One region of the Neobacillus sp. NPDC093127 genome, then DNA from elsewhere that is predicted to be linked to it. Evidence: predicted binding sites of a transcription regulator. Region 1 holds the regulator's gene; each other region holds the start of a gene.
What was found. The regulator Rex, encoded in region 1, represses fermentation and respiration genes when NADH is low (regulators of the CRP and FNR family bind a similar motif). The targets are predictions, from matches to a motif close to TTGTGAAATATTTCACAA.

Region 1 (10,300 bases):
AGTATTCTTGGCGTTATTTGCTCAGTACGCAGCAGCCATCATTGAGACCCTATTAGGCATTAAAATGGGGTCAGAAAATACACAAGATATTCTTAACATTATTAATACCTTTCCTTTGGCGATTATTGTGACAAGCATCATTGGTCCGATTTTAGAGGAAATCGTGTTTCGAAAAATTATTTTTGGCGCCCTTCATAAACGCTTTAATTTCTTTATCTCAGCGCTAGTCAGCTCAGTCGTATTTGCACTGGCCCATATGGAGCCTGTACATATACTACTTTATTCGGCCATGGGCTTTTCGTTTGCCTTCCTTTATGTCAAAACAAAGCGGATTTGGGTACCGATTTTTGCCCATGTCACGATGAATACCATGGTTGTCTTGGTCCAGTCTATTTACAAAGATGATATTGAGCGATTAAGGCGAGAGGCTGAGGCCGTTCAAAACTTTATCGGAGGCTTCCTATGAGACGTTCACCCTTGTTTTCCGGTTTGATTTACTTCCTGCTTGGCGGATTATTTACTTACTTTGCTATCGATGATGTGCAAAAAAACGGCTGGGGCTTCTTTAGCTACCTGCTAATTTTATTAGCGACATTTGATTTTGGCTCTGGTTTAAAAATGATACTCTTTCATTTTAAACATAAGAACCAGATAAAAAAATAAAGAAAGGGATCCCTAATTTCAGGGGTCCCCTTATTTCTATTTATCTCCTTTTGGGCAATGAGTGGTTTATGGGACAAATACGCCAAGGAAATCAGCGGAAATGTCCCATAGAAGCGGTCTATGGGACATTTCACCAAAGAAATCAGCGGAATTGTCCAATAGAAGCGGTCTATGGGACAATACGCCAAAGGAATCAGCGAAACTGTCCATTAGTAGCAGGCTATGGGACAATTCACCAAAGAAATCAGCGAAACTGTCCTATAGAGGCGGCCTATGGGACAATACACCAAAGAAATCAGCGAAACTGTCCATTAGAGGCAGTCTATGGGACAATACACCAAAGAAATCAGCGAAACTGTCCTATAGAAGCGGCCTATGGGACAAATTCACCAAAGAAATCAGCGAAACTGTCCTATAGGAGCGGCCTATGGGACAAATTCACCAAAGAAATCAGCGAAACTGTCCTATAGGAGCGGCCTATGGGACAATAACGACGAAGATACACCCCACAATAAAAAGCTCGTTCCTATACCACCAGGGCCCCTTTTTCCATTATTTCAAAGCATCCCCCCGATGGATCACCATTCGTTCTTTCCCCAGGATAAAGATAAACAGAAATGCCAATACTGCGGGGACGAGGGCCCAGGTAAAGGTGTGGACGATTGAACTTGATAAGGCGTCCGTTATTTTCGTTAAGATTTGCGGCGGGATATGGCTTCTTGCTTCTTCCGACAATAAAGCACGCGAATCCCCAAAAGATTGCCCCTTCGGCATTGGCCCCATCCCAGAGAATAATTCTTCTAGTTTCCCGGTAAACTTACTTCTCTGAATCGTACCAAAGATTGTAATCCCCACGGTCATTCCCAGCGAACGAATAAAATTACTCGTGGAAGTCGCCGAACCCCTTTGCTCCATGCCAAATGGATGAATGGCGGCCATACTTAAGACTGAAAAAGAAAATCCTACTCCAAGACCAATAACAATCATGTAAAGCGTTAAGAACAGCCTGCTTGTATCCGGTGTGATGGTGCTTAATAACAAGAATCCAATAATCAAAATCACACCAGATAAAAACATAATGTTCCGGTAGCTCATTTTTGTCGTCAAAAACCCGCCGACCTGTGCCGTAACAACGGAGCCGAGCATCATCGGCAATAAAATCAGCCCCGAATTGGTGGCACTGCCGCCATATACCCCTTGAACAAAAATCGGAATATAAACCGCTGCGGCCATAAATGCTGCCCCGTAAAACAAACCAACAATCGTACTACCGGCAAAAAGCTGATTCTTAAACATCGAAAACGAAATAATCGGGTCCTTTACTTTCGTCTCAACCAATAAGAAGATGAGAAAAAGAACCGCAAATCCCGCGAATAGGCTTAAAATGACCGTAGAATCCGAGTCATATTTCTGTCCGCCAAGTTCTAGGGCAAACATTAAACATACAACGGCACCCACTAAGGTAACTGCCCCCCACCAATCAATTGCTTGCTTTTTGTGAATCGGTGATTCCTTGTAGGAGAAGACAATAAAAATCAGTGATAAAATCCCGAGCGGCAAATTAATATAGAAAATCCAATGCCAGCTGATATGGTCAGTAATAAACGCTCCGAGCAATGGACCAAATATACTCGACAGCCCAAACACAGCCCCGAATAAGCCGCCCATTTTTCCGCGTTTTTCCGGCGGAAAGAGATCAAACATAATCGTAAACGCGATTGGAACAAGCGCGCCGCCGCCGACTCCTTGTATCGCCCTGTAGATACTTAATTGCGTAATTGTTTCGGCTGTACCACACAATACGGAACCTGCCATAAACAAAATTAATCCAAAGATAAAGAACCGCTTCCGGCCGTACATATCCGATAGTTTTCCGAATATCGGCATTCCGGCCATTTCCGCCACCATATAGGCGGAAACCACCCAAACAAAACTCTCAAGCCCTCCGAGGTCACCGACAATCGTCCCCATCGCCGTAACGACTATCGTGTTATCCATTGAAGCCATCAATATCCCCAGTAATAACCCAGCAACAACCAATCCTAACTTGCTTTCCTTCGTTACCATCCCATTCTCCTTTAAATTTGTGTCTTGGTTTTTATCGTTGCTGAAGGGTCTTGCGTTAACTCATTGGTATACTCAACCAACCCTATTTGGCAGCCAGGGCCAATTTTGACTATTTTGCCACGAACGATATCTGCCTTTGTATTTTCAAGGTAGATGTCGTCCCCTTCAATTACTTTGGCAGTAAGGAATCCTGCATCTTTTCCAAACGGAAGCAGCGAATTCTTCTTCCTTTTCACCGTGATTTTCCCGCCGCCAATTTCCTCAGCACAGCTCTCTCCAAATTTTAATGAAACTTTAATCGTTTCCGCCGTTAAAAGTCCTTTGATTTCAAACCCGCCGCTGGAATCGAACGTCTCATATTCCACATCGCCATTAACCGCGATACTCCCTTTAATGGTCGCTTCATCTCCACTAAGTCTTTCGCCGACTTCCAACATTCCGAGAATCTTTACTTTTTTCAATTGGGCACGGGTTCCAACCTTCATCGTCCCCATGACAAGCGCTTGGCCAGCCTCCACATTCCCTTTAAAATCTGCCTCCCCTATGATTTTCACGGAGTCAGCAGTAACATTTTCGACCGCTTCACTCGTTCCATAGACATGAAAGAAGGAACATTCAACATCATTCACAATTGTCCCCTCTCCTCTAATGCTGATTTTATCGTAATGGCCGCCTGGATAACTTCCTGAACCATTAATAATTAGATTTCCACTTTTCTCCATCAACTTCTCCCCCTATTAAGCCTTTTTTGACTCACCAACAACGGCATTTTTATCCTGCGAAAATTCTTCTGTGTATTCGACTACGCCAATGTGACAATTAGCCCCAATCTTGACCTGATTGCCTCGGACCACTTTTGCGATCGTATTTTCAAGTTCAATGATGTCCCCTTCAACTAAGTCCGTTTCCAGCTGCGTTTTAAGAAAAGGCTTGAATAACGTGCCGATGAACGACCCTTTTTGTTGTTTTACGGTGATTGACTGTCCGCCAATTTCTTTTGCCTTACATTCTCCGTATATCTCAATATCTACTTGATCGGCATTTAACAATCCGCCAATCGTAAAGCGACATTTTCCTGTAAAAATTTCAGCTTCACAATCTTCACCCACCGCTAAAATCCCATGAAGGTTTATTTCCTCACATTTCACTTTGCCGCCAACAGAGGCTTTACCTGAAACCTGTAAATGTTTTGAATATAGGTTTTTCTCAATTTTTGCTGTTCCTTCAACTGTAACCTGTTCGCTATCGATGGTTCCTTTAAAACTCGCATTCCCACTTACTTTCGCTGTATTTGCTAGCACATCGCCTTTAACCGTTCCTGAACCATTGCATTCAAAGTCACTGCACTCCAAATTGCTGTTAACCGTTCCACGTCCATTCAAGGTAACCAGCTGGAATTTTCCGCCATTAGATGCCCCAATCCCATTAATGATCAAATCTCCTCTATTTTTTAATTCCATTGCCATTCTCCTTTATAATAATTTCGACTTAATCTCTTCCATACATGTCATCAGTGACAGCAACACTACCATTTTGGTTCCCGGTTCTAAATAAACGGCTTCTGCATTTATTAATAATAGACACGAAGATACTCCAAGCTTTCGGGTAATCACCAATTCACAGCTTTTTTGCTTGATAAGCGGTGCATGATTCTTTAATACTTGTAAGACCATTTTCCCTTCATCCAAATTAATTTCACCTGACTGAAGCAGCTTTTCTAACACATAAACTTCAAGAATTCTTGGAAAGTTAAATGTAAAACCGCTCTGATCATTCTCTAGGTAAAAATTCATCACTGCAGCAGAAACAATGTTACGTTTGATTAATTCATCCTTTTCCAATTGCAAATCACTAATATTCGGAGAAAACATATCGGCCAGTGCATCTAACGAAAGATTTTCCTTCATTGTTTGGATTTTATCGATTCTTTCTAAAATTTTTTCTTTTGGAAAAAAGGTTTCCTGACCGGTAAACGTCGACTTTCGAATAAACCATTCTTCAGGAATCAAATCCTTTCGTTTCCATCTATATAGCTGCCCGTACGAAATCCCTGCAAGATCTAATAAGTCCTTCTTAGAAATTAACTCCTCGCTCATTTTTGAAAACCCCTTTCTGTTTTATAATGTAACATAACACTGTTACGCAAGTAAAGTAAAAAAATAAAAAAGGGCCATTCACGAGATGATGCTCGCAAAAAAGCCCTTTTACCATTATTCTTCTATCTCGACAGTTGGATAGTGCTTTAAAAAATATATCAGTGATTGCAGTTCTACTGCTAAATCGATATGATGGACCCGAATGGACGGAGGGACATTTAATCGTGCCGGTGTAAAATTTAATATCCCTCTCACATCAGCCTTCACAAGTCGATCGGTAATCTGCTGAGCGACCGGCGCAGGAACGGTAAGAATCGCTACCGATATATTTTCATTGGCAAGGACGGTCTCCAATTCATCGAGATGGTAGACCGGTACCTCACGAATCATCGTTCCCATTTTATTCGGATCGACATCAAAGGCAAATTCTATTTTTGTGTTATTGTTTTTTAAAAAATTATAGTTTAAAAAGGCGGTACCAAGATTACCGACCCCAATTAAGGCCACCTTTGTTAGTTCATCTTGATCTAAGGTTTTGCGGAAGAAGGTTAATAAGTAATTAACGTTATAGCCGTAGCCCTTTTTCCCCAAAGCCCCGAAATAGGAAAAATCCCTGCGAATGGTTGCCGAGTCCACTTTCACTGCTTCGCTCAGTTCTGCAGAAGAAACCCTTTGTTTACCGGAAGAATGAAGGTTTTTTAAAAATCGATAGTAGAGGGGCAGCCGTTTTGCTGTCGCCTGTGGTATTTTCATTGTTTCATTACCCATAATCTCCCACACCCCTTGGATGATTTAGTTAAATTTTATCGGTTCGTTTATAATCCCCGTTTTTACCGCCCGTTTTTTCGACTAAATACGTCGGTCCGATTACCATGCCCTTGTCCACTGCTTTACACATATCATAAACGGTTAAGGCACAAGCTGAAGCTGCTGTTAACGCTTCCATTTCCACACCCGTGTTCCCTTTTGTTTTTACCGCTGCCGCAATATGTAGGTGATAGTTGTCTAGGTGGTCCGCTTCCCATGAGAAAGAAATATTCACACCTGTAAGCGGAATCGGATGACACATCGGAATCAAATCCCATGTTTTTTTCGCCGCCATTACCGCAGCAACCTGGGCAACAGCTAACACATCGCCCTTTTTCATTTCATTATTGGTTATCTTTTCATAAATCTCTTTACTTACAGTTATGCTGGAATGGGCAAGAGCGGTCCGTGCTGTTTCTGGTTTATCGCTGACATCGACCATTTTCGCCCTGCCTTCTTCATTAAAATGTGTAAAATCTGCCATATAAATAATCCTCCTCTCAAATCATACACTATTTTTCCGGTAATGTGTGTGAAACTTTGAACTAGTTGAGACATTTTTTTTCGTTGAAAGATACCCGCTCTTCAAGCCCTTTATTGCCGACACTCTAGTAATACGGTACACTATTTGTATGGAAAAGGGGCGGAGCGCCGCAAAAATTTATCAGATTATCAGATTTAGGTGAAAAAAAATTTTTTGTTACTTTGAATAGATGAAGCTTAGCTTTGCTCACACCGCCTTTATTGGCAGGAATGATTCTCTGAATAAGTTTCCATAGTAAATGATGGTGTGGAACGCCATATTGGTTTTGTATAAGAGGTGAATGAAAATGATTTTACTGCAGGTCAATCAACTACAAAAATATTATGGTGCTGACCTTATTTTATCGAATATTAAGCTGGAATTACAAACGCGAGACCGCGTGGCACTTGTTGGCCGCAATGGTGCAGGCAAATCGACGCTATTAAAGATCATTGCCGGTCACTTGTCACATGATGGCGGGGATATTATTAAGCCAAAAGAAGTGACTATCGGTTATTTAGCGCAAAATACCGGATTAGAATCGAATTTGTCCATTTGGGAAGAAATGTTGACCGTCTTCGAACCGCTTCAAATGATGGAAAAATCGCTGCGCAGGCTTGAAGAACAGATGGCGGACCCCAATGTGTTTGAATACAATGAAAGATATGAACGAGTTCTTAAAGAATATGACCAGCTTCAGGTGAAATTTAAGGAGACTGGCGGGTATCAATACGAAGCAGATATTCGCTCCGTGCTCCATGGGTTAAATTTCCACGAAAGCGCGCTTGCGATTTCAAGTTTAAGCGGCGGACAGAAAACCCGTCTTGCTTTAGGAAAATTACTATTAACTAAACCTGATATCTTAATTTTGGACGAGCCTACCAATCATCTCGACATCGAAACTCTTTCCTGGCTTGAGCAATACTTACAGAGTTATGATGGCGCCATTTTGATTGTCTCTCATGACCGTTATTTTTTAGATAAAGTAGTCACTCAAGTTTACGAAGTATCGCGCAAACAAATCGCGCGGTTTACGGGCAACTATAGTTCTTACCTTGACCAAAAAGCGGCCAATTATGAGCGTGAAATGAAGCTTTATGAAAAACAGCAGCAGGAGGTTGCGGATCTCCAGGACTTTATCCAGAAGAACTTAGCACGGGCCTCGACGACTAAACGAGCGCAAAGCCGCCGGAAAAAACTTGAGAAAATGGAGATAATCGACCGACCATTAGGCGGTGAAAAGTCCGCTTCGTTCTCATTTGAAATCGAGAGACAAAGCGGAAATGATGTTTTGGCTGTGGATTCGCTTGCCGTTGGTTACGGCAATGAAAAGATTTCTGAGGACATCAGCTTTCGTGCCTATAAAGGCGAAAGTATTGCCCTTGTCGGACCAAATGGAATCGGCAAATCTACGCTGCTAAAAACAATTATTAAAAGACTGCCTGCGCTTGCCGGAACGATTCAATATGGAACAAACCTTACGATTGGGTATTACGACCAGGAACAAGCCGAGTTAACCTCCAATAAACGAGTGTTGAATGAACTCTGGGATGATTACCCGTTAAAAAATGAAAAGGAAATCCGGACGGTCCTCGGGAATTTCCTATTTTCCGGCGATGATGTGCTGAAAATAGTCTCAACCTTAAGCGGCGGTGAAAAGGCCCGGCTTGCACTTGCTAAACTGATGCTTGAGAAAGCAAATGTGTTAATTCTAGACGAACCTACTAACCATTTAGACCTTGATAGCAAAGAGGTACTGGAGAATGCCTTAATCGATTATCCAGGCACCATTTTGTTTGTCTCACATGATCGCTATTTCATTAACCGGATTGCGACAAAGGTACTGGAACTGAGCGTGAATGGAAGCAGCGAATATCTTGGGGATTATGATTATTATTTAGAAAAAAAACTGGAGCAAAAAGAACTTGAAGCACTGGCGCTGGAAGCTCTAGCTACAAAGGCAGCCGATTCCGCAACCTACGATAAAAATAGTTATCAACAGGATAAGGAAAGTAAAAAGCTTGAACGGCAGCGTAAAAGAAAATTGGATGAAATTGAGCAGCAAATCGAAGTGCTTGAAGAACAAATTAGCGATTACGAGCAGCAATTATGCGCACCAGAGATCTTTCAAGACCACGAGAAAGTGTTGGAAATCAATCTAAAAAGCGAAAAGGCGAAGACCGAGCTCGAGCAATTAATGGAGGAATGGGCGGAGTTAGCGGAATAATGGTTGAAACCGGGCTGGATGCCCGGTTTTTTGCTGTTGTAAAAATTTTATTAACAAATTTTAATGAGATATTAACAAATTTTTAAGAAACCCTTCGCTTTTCCACAACTTTATTCACACTTTAAACAGAATAATTTCGGGAGGTTTTTATACTTTTCCACATTATCCACAATAAGCAACGTTTTTATCCACATTACCCACATAATCCACAGGCTTATCCACATTTATTACTTTTCCTATCTTTTTTATAAAATCTTATCCACAAAGGAAGTAAATGGTGTTACTGATTGTGTCCGCACGCCCTTTTCCATAAAAAAAACTCTTCTTATTCAGAAGAGTTGGCTAATCATTATAGATTTCAATATCCAGTCCGGGATTCGCATTTAGGGAAAGCCCTGCCCTGATCCCTTTTTCAAACATCACACTTCCGGCAGCGGCAATCATCGCAGCATTATCGGTACACAAGGATAATGGCGGAATCACCAATTCTACCTTGTCATGATCAGCGAACGCCTTTTCTAATGCCGCCCTGAGGCCTTTATTGGCAGCCACACCACCAGCGACTAATACTTGGTTCACACCATACTCAGCTACCGCTCTTTCGGTCTTCTTAACTAATACCTCAATCACACTTGCTTGAAAGCTGGCGGCAAGGTCCTCAGGTGCTATCGATTCGCCGCGCTGCTCGGCATTGTGAACGGTATTAATGACAGCTGACTTTAAACCGCTAAAACTAAAATCATAAGAGCCTTCCTCTAACCATGCTCGAGGTAAATCAATCGTCGGGCTTCCCTCCTGTGCCAAACGATCAATATGCGGGCCGCCTGGATATGGCATATTCAAGGTCCTTGCCACCTTGTCATAGGCCTCTCCTGCTGCATCATCCCTCGTTTCACCGATCACTTCGAAATGGCCGTGCTCTTTCATATAAACAAGCTCGGTATGCCCCCCTGAGACAACTAGTGCTATCAGCGGAAACTTCAACTCCGTTATCAGCCTGTTCGCGTAAATATGCCCGGCAATATGATGAACCGGAACTAGTGGTTTGTTATGAGCAAAGGCTAACGCTTTGGCAGCATTTACTCCTATTAAAAGGGCACCAACCAATCCCGGTCCTTCAGTAACAGCTATAGCATCAAGCTCAGCAAAGGTTAGCTTCGCTTGATTTAATGCTTCTTCAATGACAATTGTTATTTGTTCTACATGATGGCGTGAAGCAATTTCAGGCACTACCCCGCCAAAACGTTTATGGCTCTCAATTTGTGATGCCACTACATTAGCCGCAATTTCACGGCCATTTTTAATAATTGCGACTGCTGTTTCATCGCAACTTGTTTCAATTCCTAATATCCACTGGTCTCTATTCATAAATTCACCCACATGACTAACCCATCTTCCTGGTTATCCGCATAATAATTTTTCCTAATCCCGCCATTTTGGAAGCCTAGTTTACGATAAAGGGATTGCGCTCTATGATTGGTTACCCTTACTTCAAGGGTCATGGTTCTTGCCCCCTTCGCTTTGGCAACGGTCATAAGTTTTACCATTAAGGCTTCCCCAAGCCTTCTTCCTCTATATTCCGGCAAAATGGCCACATTCGTTACGTGAGCCTCATCAATGACAAGCCACGTTCCACAATAACCGATGATTTTGTTATCTTCCTCCAAAACGATATAGACAGCAAACTTGTTATTGTACAATTCATTATAAAATGCCTCTCGGCTCCAAGGCGTAGTAAATGAGGCATGCTCCACTTCTACTATCTGATCTATATCCTCTTCCCTCATATAACGAAACACGTAAGAATCTACCATTTCTCTCTTATCCTATCCATTTGAAATTTTCCCTTTTGCCTCTAACCACTTTGCTTCCGCTTCAGCTAAACGAATATAATTCGGAACAAAGGAATGTATATCT
Region 2 (10,300 bases), on a different contig from region 1:
AAAGGCTCATCCTGACGTCCAGCATATGTTCCTGCAAATCCTCGAAGACGGTCGTCTCACGGATAGTCAGGGAAGAATTGTAAGCTTTAAGGATACGGTCATCATTATGACCAGCAATGCCGGCATTGCCCACAAACCAGTTCACGTTGGCTTTGGAATAAGCGAAGCAGTTGAGGAAGCAAGTATTCTCGATTCGCTCGGCAGCTTCTTTAAGCCAGAATTTTTAAATCGTTTTGATAGTATTATTGAATTTAACTCACTCGCTAAAGATCATATTTTATATATTGTTGATTTAATGTTAGCTGATTTATATGAAACATTAGCAGAACAAAACATTGAATTAACAATCACAGCGGATGCAAAAGAAAAACTAGCTGAGCTTGGTTACCACCCTGCCTTTGGCGCACGTCCTCTTCGCAGAGTAATCCAAGAACAGCTTGAAGATAAAATTGCTGACTTCATTTTAGACCAGCCAGATACAAAAAAACTAGCCGCTATAGTTGAAGACGGGGAATTAAAAGTTGTTTCAGAAATTGCAGTAACTGTTAAGTGATAATAAAGCGAAGCCACTAATGAAGCGGCTTCGCTTTTATTTTTAAGGCTGTGTTAAAAGTGAATGTTGATTTCCGTTCCAGGCGCTTCGCTTTCCGCGGGGCGGGCGGTGAGCCTCCTCGGCGCTAAAGCGCCTGCGGGGTCTCGCCTGTCCCGCTGCTCCCGCAGGAGTCTCGCGCCTTCCACTCCAATCAACATTGTGATCAAAATCAACAATATTCTTTAACACAGCCATTTTTTATTAGAGCCTTTTATCATCCACAGAATTTAGCCAATTCTCAATTTCACCCACCACTGATTCGACACAGCCATCTTCAAATGGCGAAATTAAATTGGCAGCCGCAGCAAGTTTGGTAAACGACATGCTGCCGCCAAGCTTACACAGCTTGACGTAATCTGCCCAAGCTTCTTCTTGATTCTCTCTTGAACGCTTCCAGAATTGGAAGGCGCAAATTTGCGCAAGCGTGTAATCAATATAATAAAACGGCGAATTATATATATGTCCCTGGCGTTGCCAGAAGCCGCCATTTTCTAAATATTCATTGCCATCATAATCTTTATGCGGCATATATTTTTTCTCAATTTCACGCCATTGAAGCTTGCGCTCTTCCGGAGAAGCTGTTGGATTTTCATAAACCCAGTGCTGGAATTCATCAGCTGAAACCCCATATGGCAAGAAAAGAAGCGCATCACTTAAGTGTGAAAACTTATATTTATCTGTATCCTCTTGAAAGAAAAGCTCCATCCATGGCCACGTAAAAAACTCCATACTCATGGAATGGATTTCACATGCTTCGTAGGTTGGCCAATAATATTCCGGAATTTCAAAATGACGGCTGGAATAAACCTGGAAGGCATGGCCCGCTTCATGTGTCAATACATCGATATCCCCTGAAGTTCCATTGAAGTTGGAAAAGATAAACGGCGCTTTATAGTTCTCAATATACGAACAATATCCACCGCCGGCTTTCCCTTTCTTGGCAACGAGATCCATAAGGTTATTTTCCTGCATAAACCGGAAAAAGTCTCCCGTTTCCTTTGAAAGATCTTCATACATTTTTTGTCCGTTTTCAATAATCCATTCTGGACTTCCCTTTGGGGTCGCATTACCAGTCTGAAAAACGAAGCCTTCATCATAATAATTTAATTGGTCAAGGCCTAATCGTTCGCGTTGACGAGTTTTAAGTTTTGTCGCAATTGGGACAATAAAATCCTTCACCTGCTGGCGGAAATTAGCGACCATTTCTGCGTTATAATCGGTTCGCATCATTCGGTAATAACCAAGTTCAACAAAATTTTCAAACCCTAATTTTTCGGCTATTTCCGTTCTTACTTTGACAAGCTCATCATAAATTCGATCAAGCTCTGCTTCATGCTCAGCGAAGAAACCAAATTTCGCCTCACTTGCCCGCTTGCGCATTTCTCTGTCAGTCGATTCGATGAACGGATCGATTTGTGCAAGTGTTCGTTCTTCTCCTTCAAAGTCTATTTTCGCTGCAGCAATCAGCTTCGTATATTCTGTTGATAACCGATTTTCCTTTTGCAATAACGGAACGATTTCCGGTTTAAACGTCTTAAGCTGTCCTTCGGCTAGTGCGAAAAGCTGCTTTCCCCACTTTTTTTCTAACTCATTGCGGAATTTTGAATCAACCAATGCTTGATAATAGTTGGTCACTAACCCTTCAACCTCAGGCTGGAGTTCATCCATATAATCTTGTTCTGCTTTATAAAACTCGTCGTTCGTATCAATCGAATGACGGATATAGCAAAGGTTAAACATAGTGCCAAGGTCATTTCTAAACTCATTTACCAAATTCATTGCCTTACTTTGTTCCTCAACGGTGGCAGAATTCTTGAATTCTTCAATTGCCGCGTTAAACTTTGTTGTGATGTCAGTAAGATTTGGCCGTTCATATGTATAATTTTCAAATTTCATTTATCTCTCTCCTATAGTAAAAATTTTTTTAATATTCCAACCCCTTTTATTATACACTATCGACTACTATTCATTACAAAAAAAAATACGACCATTGGCCGTATTAAAATTTCCCCGCAGGCAGACCTAGTTTTTTCAATAGGTCAATTGCTTCCGTTTTCTCCGAATCTGAGAGGCTCGACATTAACCTATCGATTTGCGCTGCATGCTCCGGAAAAATATCCTGAATAAACTTTTTTCCCTCGTCCGTAATTTGAGCGTACGTTACCCTTCGGTCGCTTGGACAGGCGACTCTTTTCAACAATCCCTTTTGTTCGAGCTTATCGACCACGTAAGTAATGCTTCCGCTCGCAAGCAATATTTTTCCGCCAATTTGCTGCATCGGCTGATCACCTTTATGATAAAGCAGTTCTAAAACAGCAAATTCAGTAGGATTTAACCCACTTCCCTGAATAACCTTATTTACGTGTTCATTAATGGCTTTATAAGCTCTTGAAAGGACAATATATAGCTTCAATGATTTAGCAATTGCATCATTTTCCATACAAAACTCATCCTTTTAGGTTTAAATAATCATAATCTAGTTTACGCTAAATTATCTCGATTTCAAACTTATTATAAAAAAAATATGGATTATTGTCAATTTATCTTAAAAAAACAGGAATATTTTATTTTAACGTTTTATTCTAATCAGTTGAAATTTAAATATTTCGAAATTAGAAACAAATATTTCATATTTTAGTCATTCAGTAGTAAGATATGGATAGAAAAATATTTAGCTATTTTAATAAAGAAGGGATTATTTATGACTCAACAAGCCGTAATACCTGCGAAAGTCCCAAAAGCTTCTGAATCAACTATGTTTAAAATACTTTTTATCATTGGACTGTGCCATTTATTGAATGATGCCATTCAAGCTGTTATACCCGCCATGTTTCCAATTTTAGAAAAGTCAATGGGTTTAAGCTTCACTCAGCTTGGAATCATTGCCTTTTCCTTAAATATGGTTTCATCCGTCATGCAGCCAATGGTTGGGATGTTAACAGACAAAAAACCAATGCCCTATGCCCTGCCAATCGGGCTCACTTTTACTTTATTCGGGATCCTTGGATTAGGGTTTGCTTCGAGTTTCGGAATGATTGTCTTGTCAGTCCTTTTCATTGGGCTCGGTTCTGCGGTATTTCATCCGGAAGGTTCTAGGGTGGCTTACATGGCTGCTGGAAACCGCAGGGGACTTGCACAATCCATTTATCAAGTGGGAGGCAATACCGGCCAGGCATTAGCCCCAGTAATTACCGCACTCGTATTGGTCCCACTAGGACAAATTGGCGCATCCTGGTTTACGTTAGTTGCTGGACTCGCGGTCATTTTATTAATTTATATTGCTAATTGGTATAAACAGAGATTGATCGCTTTTCCAAAACCAGCGAGGAAAAAGAATGCTAGCTTAGAACAGAAAAAAGGTTTGTCCAGAGAGGTAAAAAGTACCTTAGGTTTAATTCTTTTACTTATTTTTGCAAGAACTTGGTACACATCTGGAATGACCAATTTTTATACATTTTTTGCTATAAAAGAATATTCACTTACAATTAAAGAATCTCAGGCCTTCTTATTCGCATTTTTAGTCTCTGGGGCAATTGGCACATTCTTTGGCGGTCCACTTTCAGACCGATTTGGAAAGAAAAAGATCATATCCTTTTCGATGTTAGCGACCCTCCCTTTTTCGATTCTAATCCCTTATGTTTCACCAACCGTGGCCTTTATCTTCCTTATCCTTACTGGATTTATTTTAATGACCAGTTTTTCAGTTACGGTTGTGTATGCCCAGGAATTAGTGCCAGGGAAAATTGGAACAATGTCCGGGTTGACTGTCGGGCTTGCGTTTGGCATGGGAGCAATAGGCTCAGTCGGTCTCGGGTATATTGCTGACTGGATTGGTTTACAGTCGATGATCACCTGGCTCGGGGTGCTGCCGCTGCTCGGTCTAATCGCCTTCCTCCTTCCTTCTGATCAAAAGGTTTGGGAGTGGAATCAAATAAAATAAGGATGACCCCCGGGGGCCATCCTTATTTTATTTCTTGGATTTTACGTAATAATTCCGCCTTTTCTTCATCTGTTAGCATTCTTTCTGCCATAGGGAATAACACATTTTCCTCTTTGGAGAAATGCTCGGTTAAGATAAAGTAGGCATTTTGTATTAATTCGGCTGATTTCTTTTTTTCATCAACCGCCCCTTGGGCAACTTCCGCTGTTGCTAAGAAAGCTCCAATATTTGCTTTCGCTTGATCATGTTCATATTCCATAACCGCAATCGGTCCAGAAGTGGTACCGATATATACACCCATCATTGGGAAAAGAACACCCTCTTCTCTTTCGGAATGCGGGTCAAGAGCTGCCTTAAATGCTTTGACCTTGGTAATTAATTCTTTAAAGTTATTTTTCACATCGATTTCTTGATCAATTTGTTGTGTTAGGCCATATAATTCTTCTAATTGTCCTAATAATGGAGGATGTTCACTTTTTAATTGTTTTAGCCCTTCACTTAATTCAGCTTGAGGCATACCCCCAAAACCACTCATGCAGCCACTCATCATCATTCACCTCATACATCATTTAATGCCTCAAGTATAAAAGGAACCATCATTTAATGTAGTGACATAGGTCACATCCATCGAATGTGTGCTACTAATTTGTCCAAATTATGAAAGCGCTTAAACTTTTTTGAAAAGTTTTAACATTTATCACTCAAAAATGTTTAAAAGTTTCATATAATATAGATAAACCATTTAAGGGAGGGCAAAAACATGAAAACCCCAAATTATCATGACTTTTATCCGAAGGAATTAATTGCAATTGGTGCAGATGATTTAATAACACTAAAAGAATCCGATACTTACAATCCATATTCACCTTCTACCCATTGGCTCATTGCTGTTGAAGGGGTGCAGCTCCCACAGCCAAAAATTTATTATCACTGGAAAGTAAGTGTTTATCCCGCTAACAGTGAAGGCGATTTTAATTGGCAAAAGCCATATTATTGTTCAGCACCTATGAAATTAATCGATCATGCAATTACACTTGCTTCGTCATTAGCAGCATCAAGCATAAAAGATGAACTTACCTCAGCAGCCCTATTAGAAAAAATAAGCTAAACTCCTAAAATACTTACCCACTGCTTCACCTTCTTTTTACCCTCACTTGTGAAAAAACCTACATATAGTGGTATTATTCTTTTAAAAAAAGTGCTGCTCGCATGGTAAGCAGCACTTTTTTAATTAAGCTAACCGGAAGACAATCCCATGTCCGCCTTTAGGATATTCCCATTTAATATTCTGATACGGGCAGCCAATCCGGCAGCTGCCGCATTCGTGGCAGCCTTCGTAGCCTACCTGCATCCGTGTTCCTTCCCACTTATAAACCTCGGCAGGGCAAAATACTGTACAAATTTTATCGGGACATTGTGTCATGCAAACATCATGATCAAGCACGGTCAAATGGGACTTTGTATCACACTTAAACCTGAGAAGATACTGTTTTTCCTCGATATTCTTCGTTGACATTATTTCACCGCCTTCCAAGCACGATATAAATCTTGCAATACTCGAAGCGTTCCTTTTTCTGCTGTTACACTCTTCATGATTTGTTTTTGCTTTTCGCGTTTTGGCGTTCCATCAACGGTAAAGAATTTACTCATTGCTTTATTCATCATCGGCACGTAGTCGTTAAAGTATTGTGGATACTTCTCAAACGTATGGGCTGCATCTTTATACTTCTCTAAGTCTTTCATTATAAAGCTATCAAAAAGCTTCTCACGATAGATATTTAAACTTGATTCGCTAAAGTCTTCCCGATGTTTAGCCTCAAGGATTGATTCGGCAGCTAAAAGGCCAGAGTACATCGCCATGTTCGAACCTTCACGATGGATGGCGTTAACAAGCTGGGCAGCATCGCCAATAATAATAACACCATTGCCAGCCACCTTCGGAACCGAACGGTAACCGCCTTCTGGAATCAAGTGGGCAAGATACTCTGCTGATTCCCCGCCCGCAATCAACGGTTTGACCATTGGGTGATTTTTCAAGTAATCAAGGAGCTCATATGGCTTTAATTTCGCTTTAATCATACTTGAAAGGGTTGTTCCTACCCCGATATTCAAGCTTTCCTTATTCGTGTACAGGAAGGCGGTACCAAGATTTCCTTTTGTTGAATCACCAAAAATCTCAATCGTACAACCTTGATTATCTTCTACGTTAAAGCGGTCATTAATTTTTTCTTTTGGCAGATTAATAACTTCCATAACCGTTAAGGCTACTTCATCTGGACGGAATTCTTTATGAAAGCCTAATTGTTTCGAGAGGAGTGAGTTAACTCCGTCAGCAAGGACCACAACATCGGCATAAACCTCTCCGTCCGGGCGGTCGGTGCGAACACCCACTACCTTACCGTTTTCAACAATACATTCAGTGACAACGGTTTCGTTAATCAAAAGGGCTCCAGCATCGACTGCCTTTTTCGCAAACCATTGGTCAAACTGCGCCCGCAGCACGGTAAAGTTATTATATGGTTCAGTTGCCCATTCAAGACCTTTGTAACCGAATTGAACGACAGATTCTTTGTCCATCATCCAAAAGCGCTGCTCAATGACCGGTCTCTCAAGCGGTGCTTCCTTCCAAAATTCAGGAACTAATTCTTCCATTTGCTTACGGTATAATACTCCGCCCATTACGTTTTTAGCCCCTGGATATTCTCCTCTTTCAATAAGCAAAACGTTTAGGCCGCTCTTTGCACAAGTTAAGGCACAAGACGTACCTGCTGGACCCGCCCCAACAACAATCACATCAAATTTTTCAGGCATAGCTCATTTCACCGCCTTTTTCTGTCATTAGCTGCTTAAACTGCTCGATTAGTTTAGGGATGATTTCCATTGCGTCTCCTACAATTCCATATGTGGCGACATCAAAGATGGGTGCGTTCGGATCTTTATTGATGGCGATAATAAACTCAGAGTTTTTCATGCCGACGACATGCTGGATTGCACCTGATATTCCAATTGCAAAGTAGATTTTTGGTGTTACCGTTTCACCGGTTTGACCTACTTGCTGCTCATGCGGCAGCCAGCCTGCTTCGACAACGTCACGTGTACCGCCGACACTCGCTCCAATCGTATCTGCTAATTCATGAATGAGCTGGAAGTTTTGCAAGTCCCCCATTCCCTTACCGCCACAGACAATCACATGGGCATCAGCCAAATTTGCCTTTTTTGTTACATCATTCACAATTCGGAGCACTTTTGTGCGCATATCTTCTTCTTGCAGTGATATTTTCTCTTCAATGATTTTGCCAAGTCTTGAGGTATCCGGTTCTAATGCCTTCATGACCTTTGGTCTGACAGTGGCCATTTGCGGACGGTGCTTCTTACAAAGAATAGTTGCCATAATATTACCGCCGAAAGCAGGACGGCTTGCCTCTAGTAATCGATTATCTACATCCACGTCCAACATCGTTGTATCTGCTGTTAAACCTGTATTTAAATCGGTTGCAACCGCACTTGCTAGGTCTTTCCCGTTTGGTGTCGCCCCGTAAAGGATAATTTCTGGTTTATATTTTTCCGCTAGGAGCATAACGCCTTTCATATAGGACTCTGTCCGATAATTCTTTAAAACTGGATGGTCGACCATGTATACTTGATCAGCACCATAAGCAATCACTTGATTTTCTAACGATTTAATTTCACTGCCTAATAAAAATCCCGATAGCGGAACCTGTAATTTATCGGCCAGCTTCCTGCCAGCTCCAAGCAATTCTAGGGAAACACCTTCGATTTTCCCATCGTTTTGTTCGATGAATATCCAGACTCCACGATAATCGTCTAGATTCATGTAAACCCCTCCCTGCGAGACAAGATTAATCTTTATTATTTAGATGACTGGATTGTTAACAGGTCCTTTTTCTCCATCAAGACTTCCATAAGCTGGCTAACTTGCTCATCAGTAGAACCCTCAAGTCGTATGCCGCCTTCTGGCCGTGGAGGTGTAAACATTTTACCAACGATGGTTGGTGAACCCTTTAGTCCAAGCTGCGTGCGTTCTACATTTTCAAGATCGCTTACTGCCCATATTACCGGCTCATATCTTGCTGCTTTAATCATGTTTGGCATTGGTGAATATTCGATATCATTAATTTCTTTTTCAACCGTTAATAAACAAGGCAGTTCAGACTGAATTAATTCATAGCCGCTGGTTAATTTCCGTTTAATTAAAACGGTTTTTTCCTGCTGATTAACTTCCGAAACTTCGATTACATTGGTAACAGGGGGGATATCCATCCTCCTTGCGATACCTGGTCCAACTTGTCCTGTATCTCCATCAATGGCATGTTTCCCGCAAATAACCATATCGACAGGAAGATCTTTGCTGATTCTTTCCAGTGCTTTAGATAGGGCATAACTTGTTGCTAGTGTATCCGCACCAGCAAAAGCACGGTCAGAAATTAAATAGCCTAAGTCCGCACCTATTTCAATGCTCTTTTTAATAACAGCAGTTGCTTGCGGCGGTCCCATTGACAAAACCGAAATCGTGCCGCCTGTCTTTTCCTTGATTTTCACGGCCTCTTGAACGGCATGGGCATCGTAAGGGTTCAAGATGGCTGGCGCACTTCGGCGGTCGAGTGTGTTGGTTTTAGGATTAATTTTAATGATTTTTGTATCGGGTACTTGTTTGACACATACGACAATGTGCATGTAGGACTTTCCCTCCTCCATTTATTCTCTAGATTGTTGAAAGCGTTTGCTTGCTTTGGTTATAAAAAATGCTTTTATTAACGATATATGAATCGTCACATAAGCATAGTACCAAACAGTGATCGTTTTCTTTTTTTCTCGTAAAACTTTTAACTAAGAAAAGTTAAACAAGCTCAATAAACATGGTGTCGTTTCTATGTAGCTATTTAATTAAATAAAAAGAAATGGATGCAATGATTCGTTGAAGTGAAAAAATATAAAGTTCATCGCAATGTTAAATTTCAGGAAAATAGTACTAATATAAATATAAGAAATCTTGAGATTTAAACAATGATAAAAATCACAGTTTGACTAATATTGTAGAAATACATGATTAGCTGCGGGATAATTTGATGGCGTTTGCTTGCCTCTGAGGAGATTGAGAATGAATATTTCATAATCGAATATAATTTGTTTTCTAAAGATGCCGGAAGGCCTTCATAATAGTTTAATTTTAATTCAGTAACGGAAAAATTGAAGGCCTTCATGATCATAACTTTAATAGGGACAGGTGCATTGTTATAACCTTTTCTTTAACTTTAAACTAATACTTTAGGCCACACCATTATCATTTGTTTAAAGGCAATTTTTACTTCTTCATTGGGTCTTGAAGCTTGTCCCATAAACCTTTGGTACTTATTGATTAATTCGTCTAATTCTTGGCTGAATTTTATCGTTTCTTCACTCGTATAGCCAAATGTTGTTGCGCTATTAATCATTAATTCCCTTTTGACCTTTATTTCCTCAATCATTTCAGATTGACTTTTACTATACTTATACAATGTGATCCTCCTAGCCATTACACTCTTACTATCTACCATATAGAAAAGTAGACTACTTGAAGAATTATGCCAAGAATTTAGGCAAATGTAAACACTTTCGCAAAAGTAGACAAAACATTCTATTTCTTTCGTTTTTCGACAAATTCCTTTAGTTTTTTCTTGTATTTACGACAAATTCCATTCGGTTTATTTACTAAAAATTAAGCTGTGTTAAATGGGAATGTTGATTTCCGTTCCAGGCGCTTCGCTTTC
Region 3 (10,300 bases), on a different contig from region 1:
CTGCTGATGTGATTAGCTTGTTGAAAGAGCTAGAAATTAGAAGCGTTCACATACTTGGTCTTTCAATGGGCGGTGCCGTTGCCCAGGAAATCTATCGACAAGCTCCCGATTTATGCCGTTCTCTTATGTTGATCAGCTCTTTTCACTATTTGCCAAATATTATTAAGGCATTATTATTAAAAAAACATAAAGCAAAGTTTGAAGCTCTTTCAGTAAAAGGAAAACAAATTGATTATCTTTCAAGGATGGCACTATTTTCTTGGAAGAAAGACACCGTTGAAAAGTTTGCTGACATTTTTAAACCTAAGCAGCAAATTTTTATTAAATCCTTTGAAGCATGTTTAGAGGTCAATAATTTAACATTATTACCAATGGTAAATATCCCAACCCTAATTATCGGTTCACAGTATGACTCCGTATTACCTGTCTGGATTCAAGCTCGTATGCACAAGCTGATTCCACACTCAGAATTTATAATTTTGAGGAATACCGGCCATATTGCCAAACTAGAAGCAAAAGACCGGTTTAACCAGCTGCTGCGGAAATTCCTCAATCAGCAAACACTCGCTTCATAATTTATTTTTAATGGGAAGGATGGCGGTCCTTCCCGTTAAAAATTTTATCTAAAAACACTCCATTTATCAGTCTACTTCATAGAATTTCTTCTGAATGGGCGGATAGCCATGGGTCCATAATTCCAGCGAAAGCTCCTGTCAATGCCAGCGATACATGGCCCCCTTCAAAAACCTTATATGTCTTATCTTCACTTGAAACCAGCTCCATGACAGGAAGACTTTGCTGCTCTAAAATAAGATTGTCGCGCGAACAAGAAAAGACGAAAAGCGGACACTTAATATTTTTCAATTCTACTTTCCTGCCGCCAATCAATAATTCTCCCTTTAGAAGTTTGTTATCTTTATAAAAGTCATTAAACAATTGTTTAAAGGCAGCTCCTGCAAACGTGGCCGTATCCTTTGTCCACTTGTCCATCCTGCGCCACTTTTCTACATATTTTTCATCATGTACCCGGGTAAACAGATTGATTTTCGGGCTTCCGTAAACGGGTGAGAGCATCCTAAACATCAAATACAGAAATTCTGATGGAATCGTTTCATGTGCGTCAGCAAACCGATCAAAACTAAGCTGGCCCTTTTGAATTCCTTCCAGCCACTTATCAGGCACGATACCGATACTAAAATCGATTGGAACAGCCGCAAGAACTAAATTCTTTATAGGCAGTTTAGTAATTGAAGTTAAAATGGCCGCAGTCGTACCTCCTAAGCAATATCCGGCCATTGTTATATCGTGTGCCTTGGAATGCCTTAATGCCCGTTTAACCGCATTTTCTAAATAATCAACTATATAATTATCTAGTGTAAGTTCCCTATCTTCAAGCCCAGGTGAACCCCAATCTAAAAGATAGACATCGTAGCCAAGTTCTGTAAGACCCCCAACCACACTACTCCCTTCACCTACGTCTAGAATGTAGACTTTATTCAATAGCGAATAGACTAAAAATATTGGAGTTTCATATCTTTTCTCTTTCGCAGGGTGAAACCACAAGGTTGTTTTATTCCTTTTCCAAACGCACTCTCTTGGTGTGGGCACGATATCGGGCTTTGGTTCAGTCATAATTTTATAAAGCTGATTCCACCGTTTAGCTTCTCTTTTTAACTGTGGACTCAGGTTAATTCCTAATGCATTAGTGCTCATTTACTTTACTCCTTTCAATGTTTTTTAGATGGGTCAGCTCCGGTGAGCACTAGTTCTTTCTTCTGCTTTTTTTCCTGTTCTTTCTTCTGTTTTGGTTTCTCTTTTTCGATAACGGTCTTCATAGCGGCAGCAGGCTCTGTCTGACTATCTGCCTTAAGGCTTTTAAGTCCGTCTATTTCCTTGCGTAATTCCTTGAGGTTTACTTGAATGATCTTCATATCGACAAGACCCTGGCGTATTTCCTGAAGGTCAGCTTTCATTATTTTGGTTTCCGAAACTTCTTGTGCGATAGTTTGAAATTCAGTCTGCAGCTGCTTGACAATTCGCACCATTTCTTGAAACATTTCTAAATTCCCTTTATTCGCCAAGTTAAGACCATCTTGTAAACTCCAAATTTGCTCTTCTAGATTGTCGATTTTTTCTTCTGCCTGTATCGACATTTTTGCTGCATTTGAAATATCTTTTTTGGTAGGAATATTCATTAAAGCCGCAATAATCTCTTGGTTTTTCCTAAATCTCTCCAGATAACGGGAATAGACATCAAGTCCGATATTGGCGGTTTGAACAAATTCCTTATTATCAGTCAACTTGTATAATAGACCATTTAATTGTTTCTCCCACATCTCACTAACAAGCTGTAAGCCTTCGAATGGATCAAATGTTTTTCCAGTAGACATGATGTAAGCCCCCCTTGGTTTTATGATTTTGTAAGTTCTTCAGCTTTTTCTAAATATTTATTAAGCGGGAACATCAAGGTTTTGATTTGTCTTGCAAACAGATTGACGAATCCTTTTTGATTTTCATAGACTAAATTTCCAGCCTGCTTAACGGTTTTAATATATTGCAACCTGCTTTTTTTCCGAAGCGCAATATATTGATCGATGATTTCAAGGTACTTATCCATTGTCAGGTTTTTTGATATGGTTTGACATGGTGCAGTAAGAATCGACATTGTTTTCTTTTGGAAGTGATCAATCTGGGCATTTATTTCCTCATAGGATTTAATCGGGAAGAAATGCTGAAGGCTGGTAGTTGACATTAAAAATTCTTCTCTGGCTGTTCTTTCCCATTCAGCAAATTCTTTATTAAATTGCTCAGCGATTTCTTTCATATTTCCCTGATTTCTCTTTACACTTTCAGCAAAGTACTTAGCTTCGTTCAGAAAAATCTCATCGCGGTAATCAGAGTGTTTTGCCCATTGGTCTAACTCGCCGAAAACATGCCCCCATAGAATATCTAAGCTGGTAAGCTGTTCTTCCCCTTCATTTTCAACTACTATGTTTTCAACTACTTCTTTTTCATTTTTGTCTTCCATATTATTTGCATCCCTTCAAAGGTAATATTGTCTCATTGTGCGCTTCGATGGTATCTAGTGATTTTCTATGAAGTTTTTTCTGTAGAGGGTGTAAACAACTTCTCGAGCTGCTTCTAGTGTGTGGTTGGAATAGATTCTGAATTTAAGCTTTAATTTTTTCTTCCTCTTTCCTGAGCATTCTCCTTAACAATTTACCAACTGAGGATTTAGGGAGATCATCCAGAATTTCGATTTCTCTCGGTACTTTATATGGAGCAAGATTAATTTTCGCAAAAGCGATTAGTTTGTCTGGTGCAATCGAGATACCTGCCTTAATCTTCACAAATGCTTTTACGGTTTCTCCGCGGTAAGTGTCAGGAATGCCAACAACGATTGCCTCTTCAACCCCTTCATGCTGGTACAATACTTCTTCAATCTCGCGAGGGTAAACGTTATAGCCGCTGGCAATGATCATAGCTTTCTTGCGATCCAAAATATAAAAATATCCATCTTCATCCATTTTGGCGATATCACCGGTAAAGAGCCAGCCATCTTTTAACACCATCTCGGTATCCCCAGGGCGTTTCCAATACCCCTTCATAACCTGAGGTCCGCGTAAGATTAACTCACCTGCTTCCCCGACAGGAACATCGACAAAGCCTTCAGCCGTTTCTGTTACAATTCTCGCTTCTGTTCCAGGTAAAGGAATCCCTACACTTCCTAATTTGCGCGGTAGAAATGGAGGTGTGGAGATAGCGGATGGAGCCGTCTCTGAAAGTCCGTAGCCGTCTGCTAATCGTTTCCCTACTCGCTTCTCAAAGAATTTAACCTGCTCGACTGGAAGTGGTGCACCACCGCTGCTCAAATAATAAATATCACCAATATTGCTCTCTTCTAAATCAGGGTGGCTATTCAAAGCGAATATCATCGTTGGAACAGCCGTCATTTGGAATGGCTTTTCCCGTTTGATAAGTTCTAGTACTTCATTAACATCAAAGCGAGGCAAGATAAGCTGGTTACAGCCAATTCTTATTCCAGATAGAGCATTACAAGAGAGTCCGTACACATGAAACATTGGCAGGACACTGACAATTTTAAAGTTTTCCGGTTTTTCTTCGACAGCATTATAGGTGAAGTCACATACCTGAATAATATTGGCCAAAAGGTTATGATGTGTCAGCATGACTCCTTTTGAAACCCCCGTTGTGCCGCCGGTGTATTGTAAAATTGCTACATCTTCATGAATATCTATCGGGATTTCAGGAAAACAATTGTCATGTGTTAGAAAATCTTCAAAATACAGGTCTCCATCGGCAAGTTCAACTCTTTTACCGCCAAAACCGACGACGATAACCTTCTTCAATGACGTTCTAGGTTGAACTTGCTTCACTCTAGGATAAAGTGCTTCAAAAACAACCATGTATTCAGCCTCAGAATCATTTAAGACATATTCAATTTCTCGTTCGACATACATTGGATTTACTTGCACAGCAATTCCGCCTAAGCGAAATGAGGCGAATAAACTAAATATATAATGCGGACAGTTAGGCAGCATAAGCGCCATCCTGTCACCCTTTTTAAATCCAACCCGATATAATGAAGCAGCGAGCCATTCAGCTATCATTCTGGTTTCTTTATAGCTCCATGACCTCCCGAAAAAGGTCAGTGCCGGCTTTTCATTATGAATATTGGCCGCCTGGTTCAATAGATCAAATAACGAATCATACTCAATTGAAACTTCTTTACTAATTCTGGGATCATAAAATTTTAACCATGGTTTTTTCTGATATTCCACATTTTTCCCCTCCTTATTTTTCCTTCAAATTCCAAACAATGAAAGCGTCACCTTTTTTATGTTGGAAATTTAAAAAAGATTTTTTTCTAAACCCCTTTATAAGCTTGGCGGAAAATTTCCACAAGTTCAGTTACCAGCGGCATTTTCGGATTGGCAATCGTATCTTGGTCGTCAAAGGCATGTTCCGCAAGGGTGTCGACCATGCTTTCGAATTCTATTTCATCGACACCATTCGCTTTGATGCTCATTGAAATATTTAGCTCCTTTGCAAGTTCAATAATCTTATCTATTAGGCTATTTATTCCTTCCTCTGTCGTACTTGCGGGCAAACCAAGCATTTTGGCGATTTCTGCATAGCGTTTGTCAGCAATGAAGTGCTCATATTTAGGGAAAGTCATAAATTTATTTGGTTTCATTGAGTTAAAGCGAATAACATGCGGCAGCAGGATTGCATTTGCACGTCCGTGCGGAATATTAAACTCAGCACCTAGAACATGGGCAAGGCTATGGTTTATCCCTAAGAAGGAATTAGCAAATGCCATCCCCGCAATCGTCGATGCGTTGTGCATCTTTTCACGCGCAAGCTCATCGCTGCCATCCTGATAAGCCCTTGGCAAAAATTCAAATACAAGCTGAATCGCTTTTAAAGCCAGACCATCGGTATAGTCATTCGCCAACACGGAAACGTACGCTTCAATTGCATGGGTTAAAACATCCATCCCAGTGTCAGCAGTAACAGATTTTGGGACTGTCATCACAAACTGCGGATCGACGATTGCTACATCTGGTGTCAGTTGAAAGTCAGCAAGCGGATACTTCCTACTTGCCTTTTTATCCGATATAACCGAGAAGGCTGTAACCTCTGATCCTGTTCCTGAAGTCGTCGGAATGGCAATGAAATTTGCCTTATTACGCAGGGCAGGAAATTTTACTACTCTCTTACTAGGGTCAAAGAATTTTTGCGTTAAGCTTTTAAAGTCGGTATCAGGGTGTTCGTAAAACAGCCACATCGCTTTTGCGGCATCTATGACCGAACCCCCGCCAAGGGCAATGATAAAGTCAGGCTGAAACTTTCTCATCCGTTCCGCCCCATTCATAACGGTTTCGATGCAAGGTTCAGGTTCAATATCAAAGAAAACCTCCGAATGGATGTGGTTTGGATTCTTTTTTAAATAATATTGGACTTTATCGACGTAGCCGTTTTTCATCGAGCTTCCGCTTGTAACAATAAACGCCCTTGAAATTTCAGGAATTGCAGCAAGAGTCTGAATCGAGTTTTTCTCAAAGAATACTTGTGAAGGGACTTTAAACCACTGAGTTATCGTTCTGCGTTTTGCTACTTTTTTGATATTAATTAAATTTACTGCTCCAACATTCTGTGACACTGAGTTCCCTCCATAAGTGCCGCACCCAATTGTTAAGGACGGTAAAGATGTGTTGTATATATCCCCAATTGCTCCATGGGTGGATGGTGTATTGACAATAATTCTTCCCGCTTTCATCCGTGCAGCGAAACTTTCAATCACATCCTGGTCAGTCGTATGGATGGCGGCTGAATGACCAAGACCTCCATATTCCAACGTTCCTTCAGCAATGAGGAGACCTTCAGCAAAACTATTAACCTTGTAACACGCTAAAATTGGGCTTAACTTTTCACACGATAACGGGTATTTCGGCCCTACTCCTTCTATTTCTGCGATTAAAATCTTCGTATTAACAGGCACATTTATCCCAGCCATTTTTGCAATTACAAACGCCGGTAAGCCGACAATCATAGGATTAAGGGAAGACGTTTTTGGGTCTATCGCAATTCCCTCTAGCATTTTCCGCTCTTCTTCGTTAAGGAAATAACAGTTGTTCATTACTAATTCATTTCTTACTTCTTGATAAATTTCGTTATCAATAATAAGAGCTTGTTCCGAAGCACAAATCATACCGTTATCAAATGTTTTCGATAATATAAGGTCGTTGACCGCGCGTTTAATATCGGCCGTTTTTTCAAAATAACAAGGCACGTTTCCGGCGCCTACGCCAAGTGCAGGTTTCCCGGAACTGTAAGCGGCCGTTACTAGGCTCGGCCCGCCAGTTGCAAGTATGAGCGAAATCTTCGGATGTTTCATTAAGGCTTGAAATGCTTCATGGGATGGAATTTCAATCCATTGGATGCAGTTCTCAGGAGCACCAGCCTTTACAGCAGTTTCTCTAAGCAGCTTGGCAGTAATCACGCAGCATTTTTGAGCATATTTAGGAAAGGCAAAGATGATTGGATTTCTCGTTTTAAGTGAAATCAAAGATTTAAAGATGACGGTGGAAGTCGGGTTGGTAATTGGGATGACTCCGGCAATGACACCTACTGGCTCGGCCATTTCAACCATACCCTCACTCTCATTTTCACTTATTACTCCAACCGTTTTCATATCCCTGATGTTGTTATAAATACACTCTGTAGCAAACATATTTTTGAAAACTTTATCCTCATATACGCCTCTTTTGGTTTCTTCAACTGCAAGCTTTGCTAGCTCCCTATGATTTTCAAGAGCAGATAATGCGACTTGCTTAACAATTTCGTCTACCATTTCTTGGTTGTAGCAACGGAATTCCCCTAAAGCCATTGCTCCGTTTTTCGCTAAAACATCAATCATTGCAGCGATATTTAGGTTCTCTTGTAAGACTCTTTCCTTTACTGCCATCGAACATCCCTCCAGGACCATCAATCTTTTATTAAAAGCCCACTACACTTTTTTCCTTCACTCCTTTTCTAATTCTGGGTAAAATATATCATGTAAACTATTCCAGAAATTGTCGAATTCTGCGCATAAATGAATGAATAACCATTCATTTATGAAAAGTTCATTGAATGTTCATACTTTTTATTAACAACAAAAACCCACAACCTCTATTGATTAAGAGTTTGTGGGTTTAAAAAGCTTTATCAGCCGGTATTGCGTAATCCCGCGGATATGCCGCTAATTGTAAGCAATACTTCGGTAAGAAGTTCATCATTTGGCACATCTTGTTTGCGCAATTCTTTAATTAGCTCTACCTGCAAAAAATTTAACGGGTCAACATACGGATTTCGGCGATACACGGATTCTTGGATATTTGGGGTATGATCAAGTAATTCATTATCGCCTGTAATCATAAGTAAAATAGCTTTTGTTTTTTCATACTCTTCGAGAATATTATTAAATATCCTTTCAGCGATTGCGGCATCCTCAACAAGTGTTAAATATTCTTTTGCCGTTGTTATATCTGCCTTCATTAATGCCATCTGAAGATTATCAATTGTCGATTGAAAGAACGGCCACTTCACATACATTTGCTGCAGGAGCTGCAAATGTTGTTCCCCTTTCGAAGCAAAACTTGCTAGGCCTGTACCAGCAGCATACCAAGCTGGAAGCAGCTGGCGGCTTTGTGTCCAAGCAAATACCCATGGAATTGCTCTTAAGTCTTCAAATCGGCCGCGATTTTTCCGGCTCATCGGTCGTGAGCCAATGTTTAAGTCACCTAATTCCCTTAAGGGTGTTGCTTCCGTAAAGTAGGTAAGGAAATCCGGGTCTCCAAACACAAGCGATTGGTATTTAGCCAACGCAGCACTAGAAATTTCCTCAATTGCCTCTTCCCAATCCGGTTCACGCAGCTGCCCATGTGCTGGTTCTTTAGAGACATGTGCTGCCGCCAGGAGCAAGGTTGATGTCGCCTGCTCCAAGCTGCGATAAGCGATATCCTCAAGCAAGTAACGGGAGGATAACACTTCACCCTGTTCGGTAATTTTGACTCCATCTCCAATTGTTTCCGCTGGTTGGGATAAGATACTTTTATTTAATGGACCGCCGCCCCGTCCCAATGAACCGCCCCGGCCATGGAAGAACTTCAGACCAATCTGATACCTATTCGCCATTTCGTGAATTTCAATTTGCGCTTTGTACAACTTCCAGTTAGCAGTTAACGTCCCGCCGTCTTTACTTCCGTCCGAATAACCAAGCATAATTTCCTGCTGGTCGCCCAGTATTTGTAAATGATTGCGGTAAACCGGCATCTCGAAAAGTGTTTCCATGATTTTTGGACCCGCGCTTAAATCATCAATTGTTTCCAGTAATGGCGCAACATGTAAATGACTTTCCAATATTCCATTTGCATGGAGCCGATAGAGGCCGGCTTCTTTTGCTAAAACGAGCACCTCTAACAGGTCGCTTGGCGATTTTGTCATACTGACAAGATACACAGAAATCGACCGTTTTCCGAATTCATCATGCGCCTTCTTTATCATTTGGAACACTTTAATCATTTCCTGTGTTTCTTCCGAGTAATCCTCATCTAACAATAGGAGAGGACGAGGGTCCAAGAGGATTTTTTGCAAAATCTCCATTTTTTCCTCTTCAGAAAGCAGGGCATAATTTTCAGAAATACGGACTTTACGCAGTATTTCTGTGATTGCTGCCTCATGCTCACCGCTATGGTTGCGGATATCCAGTGTGGCTAAGTGAAATCCAAATAGCTGGACTTGACGAATCAGCTTTTGAATCGTTTTTAGTTCATGGGCAGCTGGGTGATGTTGATTTAAGCTTCTATTAATGATGGATAAATCTTCTAATAATTCTTCAGCAGATTGATAGCCTAAGTCTGATTTTCCTACTTGTTTTACCCGCTCAATCATTATGGCAAAAGCACGGCGATAAACTTCTGTTTTTACTGGCCATTTTTTCTCTTCTGGTAAAAATAAATCCTCTTGGCTATTAAGATAGAAAAGAAGCTCCTCACTAACCTCAACCCTTGTTGTTGAATGGCTATATCGTTTCATTAAATCAACTAAAACATTTTTATATTTTTTAAGAACGAGCCTTCTTTGCCGTTCTAATGTTTCCCATGTCACATTATGGGTTACATTTGGATTCCCATCACGATCGCCGCCAATCCATGAACCAAAACGAAGGAAATTAGGAACATCCCACGAAGAGTGCGAATAATTTTTTTCAAGACAATTGGCTACTTCTTGATGAATTTCCGGTAGAACATCAAAAAGGGTTTGGTCAAAATAATAAAGTCCGTTACGGACCTCGTCCAAAACGGTCGGCTTATGGTGCCGTAATTCATCCGTCTGCCAAAGAATAGTCACTTCATTAAACAAGCTCTCTTCTAGCTTTTTTTGTTCTCTGTTCGTAAGTAACGGATGGTCTAGATTTTTTAAAATAACAGCAATTCGCTGCTGTATTTCAAGAATGGAACGCTTTGTTGCCTCGGTAGGATGAGCTGTAATGACTAATTCAAGAGATAATGTATGAAGGATATTTTGAATCCTATCTTCTTTAATATCGTTTTCCTTCAGTGCAACTACCGCACTCTCAATTGATGCTGGCTGCACAATAGAATCGTCTTGTAGATGGTAGTGTCTCCGTCTCCGAATTCGGTGGTTCTGCTCTGCCGCATTAATTAAATGGAAATACATTGAAAACGCTCGAATGACTTGTTTCCTCATAGGAGAGCTTATGTTAGAAATT

Region 2: a site for Rex is predicted at 5,139-5,156, ahead of ACIQCO_RS03050 (hemerythrin domain-containing protein). Genes of this name have one in related genera too.
Region 3: a site for Rex is predicted at 7,583-7,600, ahead of adhE (bifunctional acetaldehyde-CoA/alcohol dehydrogenase). Genes of this name have one in related genera too.

Annotation. Positions count from the first base shown of each region.
Region 1 covers NZ_JBIVOP010000022.1:1,737-12,036, reverse strand. Annotated here, with positions in the region: gene ACIQCO_RS22960 (CPBP family intramembrane glutamic endopeptidase) at 1-466, shown strand, start outside; gene ACIQCO_RS22955 (YdiK family protein) at 463-663, shown strand; gene ACIQCO_RS22950 (hypothetical protein) at 764-1,081, shown strand; gene ACIQCO_RS22945 (MDR family MFS transporter) at 1,216-2,730, opposite strand; gene ACIQCO_RS22940 (cytoplasmic protein) at 2,742-3,452, opposite strand; gene ACIQCO_RS22935 (polymer-forming cytoskeletal protein) at 3,468-4,190, opposite strand; gene ACIQCO_RS22930 (YhbD family protein) at 4,203-4,826, opposite strand; gene ACIQCO_RS22925 (redox-sensing transcriptional repressor Rex) at 4,941-5,594, opposite strand; gene moaC (cyclic pyranopterin monophosphate synthase MoaC) at 5,623-6,117, opposite strand; gene ACIQCO_RS22915 (ABC-F family ATP-binding cassette domain-containing protein) at 6,464-8,383, shown strand; gene tsaD (tRNA (adenosine(37)-N6)-threonylcarbamoyltransferase complex transferase subunit TsaD) at 8,726-9,751, opposite strand; gene rimI (ribosomal protein S18-alanine N-acetyltransferase) at 9,748-10,197, opposite strand; gene tsaB (tRNA (adenosine(37)-N6)-threonylcarbamoyltransferase complex dimerization subunit type 1 TsaB) at 10,210-10,300, opposite strand, start outside.
Region 2 covers NZ_JBIVOP010000001.1:609,467-619,766, forward strand. Annotated here, with positions in the region: gene ACIQCO_RS03030 (ATP-dependent Clp protease ATP-binding subunit) at 1-553, shown strand, start outside; gene ACIQCO_RS03035 (M3 family oligoendopeptidase) at 794-2,488, opposite strand; gene ACIQCO_RS03040 (MarR family winged helix-turn-helix transcriptional regulator) at 2,592-3,032, opposite strand; gene ACIQCO_RS03045 (MFS transporter) at 3,294-4,532, shown strand; gene ACIQCO_RS03050 (hemerythrin domain-containing protein) at 4,555-5,067, opposite strand; gene ACIQCO_RS03055 (hypothetical protein) at 5,293-5,640, shown strand; gene ACIQCO_RS03060 (ferredoxin family protein) at 5,764-6,048, opposite strand; gene ACIQCO_RS03065 (FAD-dependent oxidoreductase) at 6,048-7,343, opposite strand; gene ACIQCO_RS03070 (electron transfer flavoprotein subunit alpha/FixB family protein) at 7,336-8,367, opposite strand; gene ACIQCO_RS03075 (electron transfer flavoprotein subunit beta/FixA family protein) at 8,403-9,227, opposite strand; gene ACIQCO_RS03080 (hypothetical protein) at 9,551-9,754, opposite strand; gene ACIQCO_RS03085 (aspartyl-phosphate phosphatase Spo0E family protein) at 9,806-10,048, opposite strand.
Region 3 covers NZ_JBIVOP010000001.1:650,770-661,069, forward strand. Annotated here, with positions in the region: gene ACIQCO_RS03250 (alpha/beta fold hydrolase) at 1-575, shown strand, start outside; gene ACIQCO_RS03255 (alpha/beta fold hydrolase) at 652-1,713, opposite strand; gene ACIQCO_RS03260 (polyhydroxyalkanoate biosynthesis repressor PhaR) at 1,728-2,390, opposite strand; gene ACIQCO_RS03265 (hypothetical protein) at 2,411-3,028, opposite strand; gene ACIQCO_RS03270 (long-chain-fatty-acid--CoA ligase) at 3,171-4,802, opposite strand; gene adhE (bifunctional acetaldehyde-CoA/alcohol dehydrogenase) at 4,889-7,492, opposite strand; gene ppc (phosphoenolpyruvate carboxylase) at 7,735-10,300, opposite strand, start outside.